2 linked regions of the Alkalihalophilus pseudofirmus genome follow. The protein of the gene in region 1 interacts with the protein of each later gene in a pairwise test. Links are inferred from orthologs where the notes say so. Each region holds a gene or a part of one and is shown on either strand. Other genes may lie near its edges.

Region 1 (6,332 bases):
TAAACAGCAAACTCATATATAATACCTCATGCCAATGACGCATATCGATTTAAAAAAACCGCGCAATAAACGAGCTTTAACGCATTTCCTCGCTCAACCAACCCATTTACAAGACAGAAGGATACAATTAACCAGGCAATCGACGCAATAATGAGTGCTACTGACGCAATCACTCCAATCAGGTCCCCAATCAACATCTGAAATCACTCCTCCAGAATCCCGCACTCCATTCAGTTTCTAAGTATATCGCTAATCTGATATCGAATTATTCCAACAATTTAAAGGTATTTGTTACGATAATGTGTTAAAGTAAACAATAAGACTATTATTTAGATGATAGAAAGAGAACACAAGGAGTTGGAGTGTATGCGTGAGAAGCGATTTAATACTCAAGCGGTTCATTTTCAAAAGAAAGAATCAGCTTATCATGTGAGCAAAGCAAAACCAATATATCAAACAACGGCCTTTACCTTTTCAGACCTTGATGATATGGAAAGCTTTTATGAAGGAGAAAAGAGTTATTTATATTCAAGATACAGTAATCCGAATACAGATGACTTAGGAGTAGGCATCGCTTTATTAGAAGGAGCAGAAGACGGGGTTGCTACGTCTTCAGGTATGTCGGCTATTCTAGCTGGAGTGCTAGCAGTGGCGAAAGAGGGCGATCATGTCCTTGCTTCAGAAGATTTATATGGCGGGACGTATCAATTGTTTGAACAAGAGCTTCCCAATATGGGGATTGATGTGAGCTTTGTCTCATTTGGAGACTTAGAGACAGTAGAGAAGGCGATCACAGACCGTACAGTGCTGATTTATACAGAATCGATCACTAACCCTTTGCTACGGGTAGAAGATCTCGAGGGTGTAATCAGTCTTGCGAAAAAATATACGATCTATTCAATGATTGATAATACATTTGCAACGCCTTATTTACTGCAGCCAGCTAAAATTGGTGCAGATTTAATCGTACATAGTGCTACTAAATATATTGGCGGACACAGTGATGTCAACGCTGGAGTGTTAGTTGGGACTGCTGTGCTTATCCAGAAAGCAAAATCAAAAATTGTGACACTTGGCTGCAATCTAACACCTTTTGAAGCGTGGCTTGGATGCAGGGGCTTAAAAACATTAAGCTTAAGAATGCAAAGACAATGCGAAAATGCTGCAAACCTTGCAAAGTCATTTAATAAAAGTGCAGGAGTAAGCAAAGTTTATTATCCGACCGATGTTTCTGCTAAAGGGAACGGTGCTATGGTAAGCATTGATTTAGCAGAAGAAGTAGATGTTGAAGAGTTTTTTAAGAACTTAAGCTGGGTTAAAATTGCTCCTACGCTTGCTGGAGTAGAAACAACAGTGTCTTACCCGTTACGTACTTCTCATCGTACGATCCCGGATGAATTGAGATCAGAGCTTGGGATCGGAAAGCAGCTGGTGCGGATCTCTGTGGGGATTGAGGATGAAACAGATATAATAGAAGCTTTTCAGCATGCCATTAAACAAGCTCAAATCAAGAACCTTTAACGGTTTTTGATTTGAGTTTTTATTTTCTTAAAAAGAATTTTGAATTAATGCTTGCAATGTTTTAGAACACATGGTATATTTATATATGTCTTAGAGACAACATAGTCTGGTGGCGATAGCAAAGAGGTCACACCCGTTCCCATGCCGAACACGGTCGTTAAGCTCTTTTGCGCCGATGGTAGTTGGGGGCTTCCCCCTGTGAGAGTAGGACGTTGCCAGGCTAACAATTTTTATGTTTAAGAATTGAAAAGTTGTCTATAATAATAGTATAGCGTCGCGGGATGGAGCAGTCTGGTAGCTCGTCGGGCTCATAACCCGAAGGTCGGAGGTTCAAATCCTCCTCCCGCAATACCTGGAGAAACCGGAACATATTTGTTCCGGTTTTTTCTATGTTCTCGTCATACTTTGATTATAGCTTGCACATCACTTATAAGATCAGCTAAACTAATACAGATACCCTTAGGAACATCTATCCTAAGGTTTTTTGCAGGATGATGTACATCAGAAGGGGGCATGAATGTGAAAGATGAGTTTTCATTTATATCAAAGATTACTCCCCGTCATACTCATCAATCTTCCTTAAAAGTAGCGATCGGCGATGACGCTGCTGTTTACAGCGGGACGGATCTGTTTGATGAGGTCATATGTGTGGATACTATGGTAGAAGGGATTCATTTTAGGAAGGACACCCTGACACCTTACCAGATTGGAAAAAAAGCGTTAGCGGTCAATCTAAGTGATTTAGCAGCTATGGGAGCGGTCCCTCACTATTATCTGGTTTCTATTGCTATCCCAAAGAGCTGGAGTGAAGAGCAGTTAGAAGCTGTTTATCATGGGATGAAAGATTTGGCCGATCAATTTAAAGTTGATTTGATAGGCGGAGATACTGTATCGATTCAAGAATCTCTAGTAATTACTGTTACTGTCATTGGGAGAGTTGAAAAGAATCGAAGCCTCCTTCGTTCTAGTGCTGAAGTGGGGGATAATGTTTTCGTCACAGGATACGTAGGTGGTTCGGCAGCAGGTTTATCACTATTACTTGAAAAAGGAAATGAAGCTTCTTACTTCGATCATGAACAAGAATTGATCAAAGCTCATCAAGAGCCGGTTCCACAAGTGAGGGCAGGGCGAATTTTTGCCCAGTCAAATGAGAGAATCTCATTAAATGATGTGAGTGATGGGCTAGCAAGTGAAGCTAACGAAATTGCTGAAGCCAGCCAGGTCACTTTATTATTATATGAAGAAAAATTACCGCTTCATCCAGCTATGTCAGCAAATGAGTTAGACCAGCAGCTCGATGCCGCTTTATATGGCGGAGAAGATTTTCAGCTGATTGGAACAGCTTCTAAGGAAACCTTTCCTTTAATACAAGCAGAATGTAAAAGGCAAGGGATCTCATTACATCTAATAGGTGAAGTTATAGATAATCAGCCAGCAGTATATTTACAAAAAGAAAATGAAAAAATCTTGCTTTCAAAAAAGGGATACAATCATTTTTCAAAATAGGTGATTTCAATGGATAAATGGACAATCAAAACAACCTCTCCCGAAGAAACGGCGCAGCTAGCTGAGCGAGTAGGAGAGCTTGTACAAGCTGGTGATGTACTTACGCTTGAAGGTGATCTAGGTGCAGGTAAAACCAGCTTTACTAAAGGGTTAGCAAAAGGGTTAGGAGTTACACGGGTAGTTAGCAGCCCAACCTTTACGATTATTAAAGAATATAAAGGAAGAATTCCGCTCTATCATATGGATGTCTATCGTTTAGATGAGGGCGCGGAAGAACTTGGGTTGGAAGAGTATTTTGAAGGTGAAGGTGTGTCTGTGATTGAATGGGCAAGCATCATCCGAGAACAGCTTCCAAATGATCGTTTAGACATTGTGATTACTCATGCCGGTGATACGACTCGTGAATTATCATTTTTTGCAAGTGGAATCCGTTATGAACAACTAAGTAAGGAGTTAGCGACATGGGCTACACATTAGCAATCGATACGTCCTCATATGTACTGACTGTTGCAGTCACAGAAGACTCTAAAGTGCTGGGTGAGATGACGACTAATATTAAAAAGAATCATTCGCTGCGTTTAATGCCTGCCATTGGGCAACTAATGAGAGATACGGGAATTACACCAGAGCAGCTAACAAAGGTTGTTGTAGCTGATGGACCTGGCTCTTATACAGGTGTACGTATAGCAGTGACGACAGCCAAGACCTTAGCATGGTCTTTAAATATACCGCTCGTCGGCGTCTCGAGTCTAGAATTAATGGTACAAAATGGTCGTTTCTTTGAAGGGTATACGGTTCCTATTGTAGATGCCAGACGAGGACAAGTATTTACAGCTCTTTATAGAGGCGAGCAGCATAAAATGACCGTTCAGAAAGAAGATCGATTAAGGATGTTAAATGAATGGTTAGAAGAGTTAAAAGAGATAGAGGGGCTTATTTTGTTTGTAGGACAAGACGTTGAACTGCATCAGGAAGACATTCAATCAGCCCTGGGTGATAAAGCGGTCTTTGCTCCTGCTCAAATGACTCTGCCTCGGGGCGGGGAGTTAGCTGCACTTGGGGAAGAGAAAGAAGCAGTCGCGTCTATTCATACGTTTGTACCTCGTTATCTCCGTCTTGCAGAAGCTGAAGCCAAATGGCAAAGCGAGCAGAAGAAGGCGTGTGAGTCCAATGATTGAGCAAGCGAAAAGTATCATTCGTTTAATGACAATCGATGACATTGAAGGGGTCTATGAAGTAGAAAAGAATTCTTTTCCTACACCTTGGAAGCCATCCATTTTTATTAATGAATTACACGTGAATAAGTATGCTCATTACTTTGTATGTGAAAAAGAAGGCTATATTGCGGGCTATTGTGGTCTTTGGGTGATAGGAGAAGATGCTCAAATTACAAATATAGCGGTACATTCTTCTATGCGCGGACAAAAGTTTGGAGAACAGCTTCTTTCTTATGCGATGAATCATGCTAGAGAGCTTGGGGCTGTGCATATGTCACTTGAGGTAAGAGTGAGTAATGTCGTTGCACAAGGCCTTTATAAAAAGCTAGGTTTTAAAGAGGGTGGAATCCGTAAAAATTACTACACGGATAACCAAGAAGACGCAATGGTAATGTGGGTGAACTTAAATGGAGAATAAAGAATTGATATTAGCAATTGAAACCAGCTGTGATGAGACGTCTGCTGCGGTAATTAAGGATGGGAAAGAGATCCTGAGCAACATTGTCTCCTCACAAATTGAGAGTCATAAACGGTTTGGCGGGGTAGTGCCGGAAATTGCATCTAGGCACCATGTTGAACAAATTACCCTCATTATTGAAGAAGCAATGAGTGAGGCAGAAGTGACTTTTAAAGACCTTTCTGCTATTGCTGTAACGGAAGGACCGGGTCTTGTGGGAGCGCTGTTAATTGGAGTGAATGCGGCTAAAGCAATGGCATTTGCCCATAACCTGCCGTTAATCGGAGTTCATCATATTGCTGGTCATATTTATGCAAACCAACTTATCCACAAACTTGAGTTTCCGTTACTGACGTTAGTGGTCTCAGGCGGTCATACGGAGCTTGTGTATATGGAGAGCGATGGATCATTTGAAATTATAGGTGAAACGCGTGATGATGCTGTAGGGGAAGCCTATGACAAGGTAGCTAGAACAATTGGTCTGCCATATCCTGGCGGGCCTCACATTGACAAGCTTGCACATGAGGGCGAGCCTAGCTATGACCTTCCAAGAGCTTGGCTTGAGCCCGACAGCTTTGATTTTAGTTTTAGTGGATTAAAATCAGCAGTTATTAACACCTTGCACAACCAGAAGCAGCGTGGTGAAGAAATTAATACACAGGATCTTGCAGCGAGTTTTCAAGCAAGTGTAATAGATGTATTAATAACAAAAACAAAAAAAGCGCAAGAGAAATACAATGTTAAACAGGTGCTTCTTGCAGGCGGAGTTGCAGCGAATAAAGGGTTAAGGACAGAGCTTAAGCGAACCTTTGACCATACAGAAGTAGAGTTAATTATCCCGCCATTAAACTTATGCACAGATAATGCAGCGATGATCGGGGCTGCAGCAAGTATCAAATACAAGCAGGGCAAATTTTCAGCGTATGATTTAAATGGAAATCCAGGGCTTGATTTAGAAAGAGAATAACGAGTAACTTTCAGGTTTAAAACCACTTATTGGTGCAAATGCTACCTTTAGGTGGTTTTTTTAGGCAAGTAAGCGATCTCTATTTTGTCCACAGCTTTTATTAACATTTATGTGGATAACGTGGATAACTTAAAAAAGATACGTCTTTGCAAGGGGTAAACTGTTATTAACTTTAAATGTGGATAAGTAGAGATTAAATGTGAATTATTAAATGAACCCTTATAATATAAGGGTTTTACCTGTGTATAAACCTGTGAATAATGTGGATATGTCAGAAAATTATATGAAAAGGCTGGTAGTTATGGCGCAAAAGGTAGGTTTGTTAATTCTTATTATTTGTTTATTTATTCACATTCCGGTATCCGCGAAAAATGAACAAACATTAATTATCGTTATAGCTCCTGATCTTGCTTTTGAAGATGTCAAACGTATTTTGGAGACAGAAGAGAATAAAGAACTGTGGAAAGAAGCCGCGATCGGTGCATTAAACATTAAACCAGATGGCCCTTATTCTTATTTAAACAGTATGGTCAGTATAGGAAGCGGCAGGAGAGCGGTCGGGGTGCAGGACTGGAATAGCTATGAAGGCAATGAACAAACAGAGTTTAAGGTGACAGCAAGAGATTTAGAGATTCAATTAACTGGCCAGGCTTCCTCATCAAGT
Region 2 (4,630 bases), 140 kb from region 1 along the record:
ATTAATATAAATAACGAGAAAATGTCGAAATCACTCGGTAATTTTGTTTTAGCACATGATATTATTCGACAGCATTCTGCAGAAGTCGTACGTTTCTTCATGCTGACTGCTCACTATCGCAGCCCGATTAATTTCAGCGACGAACTGCTAGATGGAGCTAAGAATGGATTAGAGCGTCTTCGCACAGCTGTTTCAAGTTTAGAACACCGCTTAGGAGAATCGGCTGATTACGGAGAGAAAGCAGAATGGTTAACGAAAATCTCGCAGCTGAAAGAAACGTTTATTAAGGAAATGGATGATGATTTTAATAGCGCAAACGGCATTGCGGTAATGTTTGACCTTGCTAAAGAGGCGAATCGTTACTTGCGTGAAGAACAAACATCTAAAGAAGTCTTGCATGCATTCATCGCTTTATTTGATGAGTTAGCAAATGTACTAGGGATTGTAGTGCGTACCCAAGCAGAACTTTTAGATACAGAAATAGAAGCCTTGATTGAAGAGCGAAATGAAGCTCGCAGGTCGCGTAACTTTAAGCGTGCAGATGAGATTCGCGATCAGCTGAAGGATCAAGGTATTTTGCTTGAAGACACTGCGCAAGGTGTTAGGTGGAAACGAGGTTAAGATGAAATTAATAGAACCGAATACAGATTTAACACAGCTTAATGCATTAGCGCTTGCCTATATGGGCGACTCGGTATTAGATATGTATATTCGTTACTATCTTATTGCGCAAGGTAAAGTAAGGCCGCATCGGCTGCACGTAGAAGCGACACGCTTTGTATCAGCTAAAGCACAAGCAAAAGTGGTTTACTCATTATTAGATGAAGAATTTTTTACAACGGAAGAAGAGGCCGTGCTAAAGCGCGGCCGCAATGCAAAGTCAGGCTCGATCCCTAAGAATACTGATGCTAATACGTATCGCTATTCTACCGGGTTTGAGGCTGTACTAGGCTATCTTTATTTACAAGGTGAGAATGCACGATTAGATCAAGTGATGGAAAAGGTCGTTGCTATATTGGATGAAAAATAAATAATAAAAGTAAATGGAAGGAGGCGTGAGAGTATGAAACAGGAGTTTATTTTAGGGAAAAATCCGGTCATTGAGGCTCTTCGCGCAGGACATGCTATTAATAAAATTTGGATTGCAGAGGGGTCCAATAAAGGACAAATGACTAAGGTTGTACAGCTGGCAAAAGAGCAAGGCGTCCTAATCCAAAATGCTCCAAAGAAAAAGCTTGAGCAGCTAGTAGACAGCTCCAATCACCAAGGGGTTGTTGCTTCGATTGCTGCCTATGAATATGCAGAGATGGATGATTTGTTTGCACTTGCCGAAAAACGCGGGGAAGAGCCTTTCTTTCTTATTCTAGATGAAATAGAAGATCCTCATAATTTAGGCTCTATCATGCGGACAGCTGATGCCGCAGGAGCACACGGAATTATTATTCCAAAGCGCCGTGCAGTAGGCCTCACGCAGACAGTTGCCAAAGCCTCAACCGGTGCGATTGAGTATATCCCGGTTGTACGCGTAACTAATATTGCAAGAACGATGGATGATTTGAAGAAGAGAGGCTTATGGTTTGCCGGCACAGATGCAAAAGGGAGTGCTGATTACCGTCAAGCTTCATTTGATATGCCCATTGGGTTAGTTATTGGAAGCGAGGGGAAAGGAATCAGCCGCTTAATTAAAGAAAAATGTGACTTTCTGATTCAGATTCCAATGGTAGGACAAGTTACCTCTCTTAATGCATCTGTTGCAGCGAGCCTTTTGATGTATGAAGTGTATAGAAGACGTCATCCATTAGGAAACAAGTAAAATGAAAGATATTCTCCTTGTAGATGGTTACAACATGATTGGAGCATGGCCGGAGCTGAGAGCATTAAAGGATCGTGATCTCGCTCTGGCGCGTGATCGTCTCGTTGAGCGGATGGCTGAGTATCAAGCTTTTACTGGGTATGAGGTGAAGGTCATCTTTGATGCTCATATGGTTGCAGGAATTGGGAAGCAGTATCTTAACTACCGTGTGGATGTGATCTATACGAAAGAAAATGAAACTGCAGATGAGCGAATTGAGAGACTTGTGCTTGATCTAAAACAAATTGATACACGAATTCATGTAGCTACTTCTGACTTTACAGAGCAATCACTAATCTTTGGAAGCGGTGCATTAAGGAAGTCAGCCAGAGAGTTATTAATTGAACTTGAAGTGGCAGATAAAGGGATTGAAGAAAGTGTCGAAACTACACGAAAAAAGCGAGATTCGACAAAACTGCCGCTAAATGAAGAAATGATTGAAATTTTTGAAAGATGGCGTCGAGGCGGCAGATGAGTGGTTGACCGGCTGGAAATCTGTGCTATATAATTATCGTATAATTTGGACAACATCCAAGGTCGGGGGGATTGTCGTGCACATGGACCTTCAAGAAACGGTAACAAAGCTCAGTTATGATCAAGTTGATGATGATGTGTTAGTGGAACAAGTGCGTATGGGGGATAGTGGTGCTCTTGAGTTTCTGATCAACAAGTACAAGAATTTTGTACGAGCAAAAGCTCGGTCGTATTTTTTGATAGGAGCAGATCATGAGGACATTGTCCAAGAAGGTATGATAGGTCTTTATAAAGCTGTCCGAGATTTTAAAGGGGACAAGCTTGCATCATTCAAGGCATTTGCAGAACTATGTATTACCCGTCAAATCATTACCGCAATCAAGACAGCTACGAGACAAAAGCATATTCCGCTTAACTCGTATGTTTCACTTGATAAGCCGCTTTATGATGAAGAGTCAGACCGTACATTATTGGATGTAATCTGTGGAAGTCGAGTAACCAATCCAGAAGATCTATTAATCAACCAAGAAGAGTTTGAAGATATCGAGCTTAAAATGGGAGAAATCTTAAGTGAACTCGAGCGACAAGTGTTAATGCACTACCTCGATGGAAGATCCTATCAAGAAATTTCTGAAGATCTGAACCGTCATGTAAAATCAATAGATAATGCCCTGCAGCGTGTAAAGCGTAAGCTAGAGCGTTATGTAGAGTTAAAAGGTATTACGCTATAAGGAGCAATAGAGCCTGGTTCTATGTCAACCAGGTTCTTTTTCTTGTAGGATGCCAGGTGGTGAATCTATCAGCCAATCAGTTGGTATCACTAGAAGCAATTGACACTTAATAGTTGCTATGCTACAGTTAAAGAGTGTGTATACAGCTGTACGGAGGTGCCTGATGCGTAATAAAGTAATACTAGCCTGTGAGATTTGTCATTCAAGAAATTATACAACCCAAAAGAATAAACTAACTCACGTTAACCGCATTGAGGTGAAGAAGTTCTGTAAGTTGTGCAATGAGCACACTCTTCATCGTGAAACCAAGTAATACAGATGGAGCGGTTCTTTTTTTGGCTTTTTTTACACCTTAGCTTGGATGAAACTTAAGCAGATATATTAACCATATATAAAAACTTGAGCGGATATAGAAATAAAAAGACAAAGGTGAAAAGTTTTGCTTCACGGTAAAGCCTCTAAAATAAGACAAGCTTTGCCTATGGATGGGACGTTGGTTTGGTCTTGTTTATGTGCTGACATAAACAATTTCGGAATAGATACGCATTTATTTGTCTATATTGATTGGTGCTGGAGGTGTCTGCCATGGCTGGCGGCGAAAAGAACATTGGTAAGTTTTTTAAAGATGTCGTACTTGAGATGAAACGTGTATCGTGGCCTACTCGTAAAGAATTAACTCGCTACACTTGGGTGGTTCTTGGTACGGTTGCGTTTATTACTGTTTTCTTTGCAATTGTAGACTACGGAATCTCTTCTGTTGTTCGTTTATTGCTCGGATAAACCAGCTGGATAGCTTTCAGTCTTGGTTAAGTATGGTTGAGAGAAGGAGGGAAGGACAAAACCGTCCTATTAAACATGGAGAAAAATTGGTATGTGGTTCATACGTATTCAGGCTATGAAAATAAAGTAAAAGCAAACTTGGAAAAACGTGTTGAGTCAATGGATATGACTGACAAAATTTTCCGAGTGCTTGTTCCTGTTGAAGAAGAAACAGAAGTGAAAAACGGGAAAACGAAGCAAGTGACAAAAAAGGTATTTCCTGGTTATGTTATTGTTGAGATGGTCATGACAGACGATTCATGGTATGTTGTACGTAACACACCTGGAGTAACTGGCTTTGTCGGCTCTTCGGGTGCGGGTTCAAAACCTACAGCGTTATTACCTGAAGAAGCAGAAGCGATCTTGAAACAAATGGGTGTAAGTGAGCCTAAAGCTGATCTTGATTTTGAATTAAAAGAATCAGTTAAGGTGAAGGAAGGTCCATTTGCTAACTTTATCGGATCGATTGAAGAAATTTATTTGGACAAGCAAAAGATTAAAGTGCATGTAAATATGTTCGGTCGTGAAACCCCGGTAGAGCTTGAATTTGATCAAGTTGAAAAGATTTAATTCAAAAAAACTTGAAAGTTATCTCTGAAGGTGATAAAATCTTCATGTTTGATAATGGTTTTACTACATGAACCATCGGGTGCATGATTGCATCCGTTTTTTGAGTGGGAGGGTGTAGACACCCGGATAACCACATCACGGACTAAGGAGGTGTGTCACGTGGCTAAAAAGGTAATTAAAATGG

Evidence for each region.
Region 2: the proteins of tsaE (region 1) and rlmB interact in binary tests that used the Escherichia coli proteins (3 or more experiments, as listed by UniProt). The link is inferred for Alkalihalophilus pseudofirmus from one-to-one orthologs.

The regions. Positions count from the first base shown.
Region 1 is NZ_CP117835.1:263,103-269,434, forward strand. What follows is about bases 1,825-4,770. They hold tsaE (tRNA (adenosine(37)-N6)-threonylcarbamoyltransferase complex ATPase subunit type 1 TsaE), read left to right. Parts: upstream 1,825-3,036; coding sequence 3,037-3,504; downstream 3,505-4,770. Other genes in these bases: thiL (thiamine-phosphate kinase), read left to right, coding at 2,035-3,027; tsaB (tRNA (adenosine(37)-N6)-threonylcarbamoyltransferase complex dimerization subunit type 1 TsaB), read left to right, coding at 3,489-4,205; rimI (ribosomal protein S18-alanine N-acetyltransferase), read left to right, coding at 4,198-4,662; tsaD (tRNA (adenosine(37)-N6)-threonylcarbamoyltransferase complex transferase subunit TsaD), read left to right, coding at 4,652-4,770. Outside these bases: PQ478_RS01475 (hypothetical protein), read right to left, coding at 27-197; PQ478_RS01480 (trans-sulfuration enzyme family protein), read left to right, coding at 367-1,521; more of tsaD, read left to right, coding at 4,771-5,668; PQ478_RS01520 (MFS transporter), read left to right, coding at 5,910-6,332. UniProt on the Escherichia coli protein: Required for the formation of a threonylcarbamoyl group on adenosine at position 37 (t(6)A37) in tRNAs that read codons beginning with adenine.
Region 2 is NZ_CP117835.1:121,360-125,989, forward strand. What follows is about bases 1-2,938. They hold rlmB (23S rRNA (guanosine(2251)-2'-O)-methyltransferase RlmB), read left to right. Parts: upstream 1-1,063; coding sequence 1,064-1,813; downstream 1,814-2,938. Other genes in these bases: cysS (cysteine--tRNA ligase), read left to right, coding at 1-621; PQ478_RS00605 (Mini-ribonuclease 3), read left to right, coding at 623-1,030; PQ478_RS00615 (NYN domain-containing protein), read left to right, coding at 1,815-2,327; sigH (RNA polymerase sporulation sigma factor SigH), read left to right, coding at 2,410-2,938. Also shown: more of sigH, read left to right, coding at 2,939-3,057; rpmG (50S ribosomal protein L33), read left to right, coding at 3,221-3,370; preprotein translocase subunit SecE, read left to right, coding at 3,643-3,837; transcription termination/antitermination protein NusG, read left to right, coding at 3,913-4,446; rplK (50S ribosomal protein L11), read left to right, coding at 4,606-4,630. UniProt on the Escherichia coli protein: Specifically methylates the ribose of guanosine 2251 in 23S rRNA.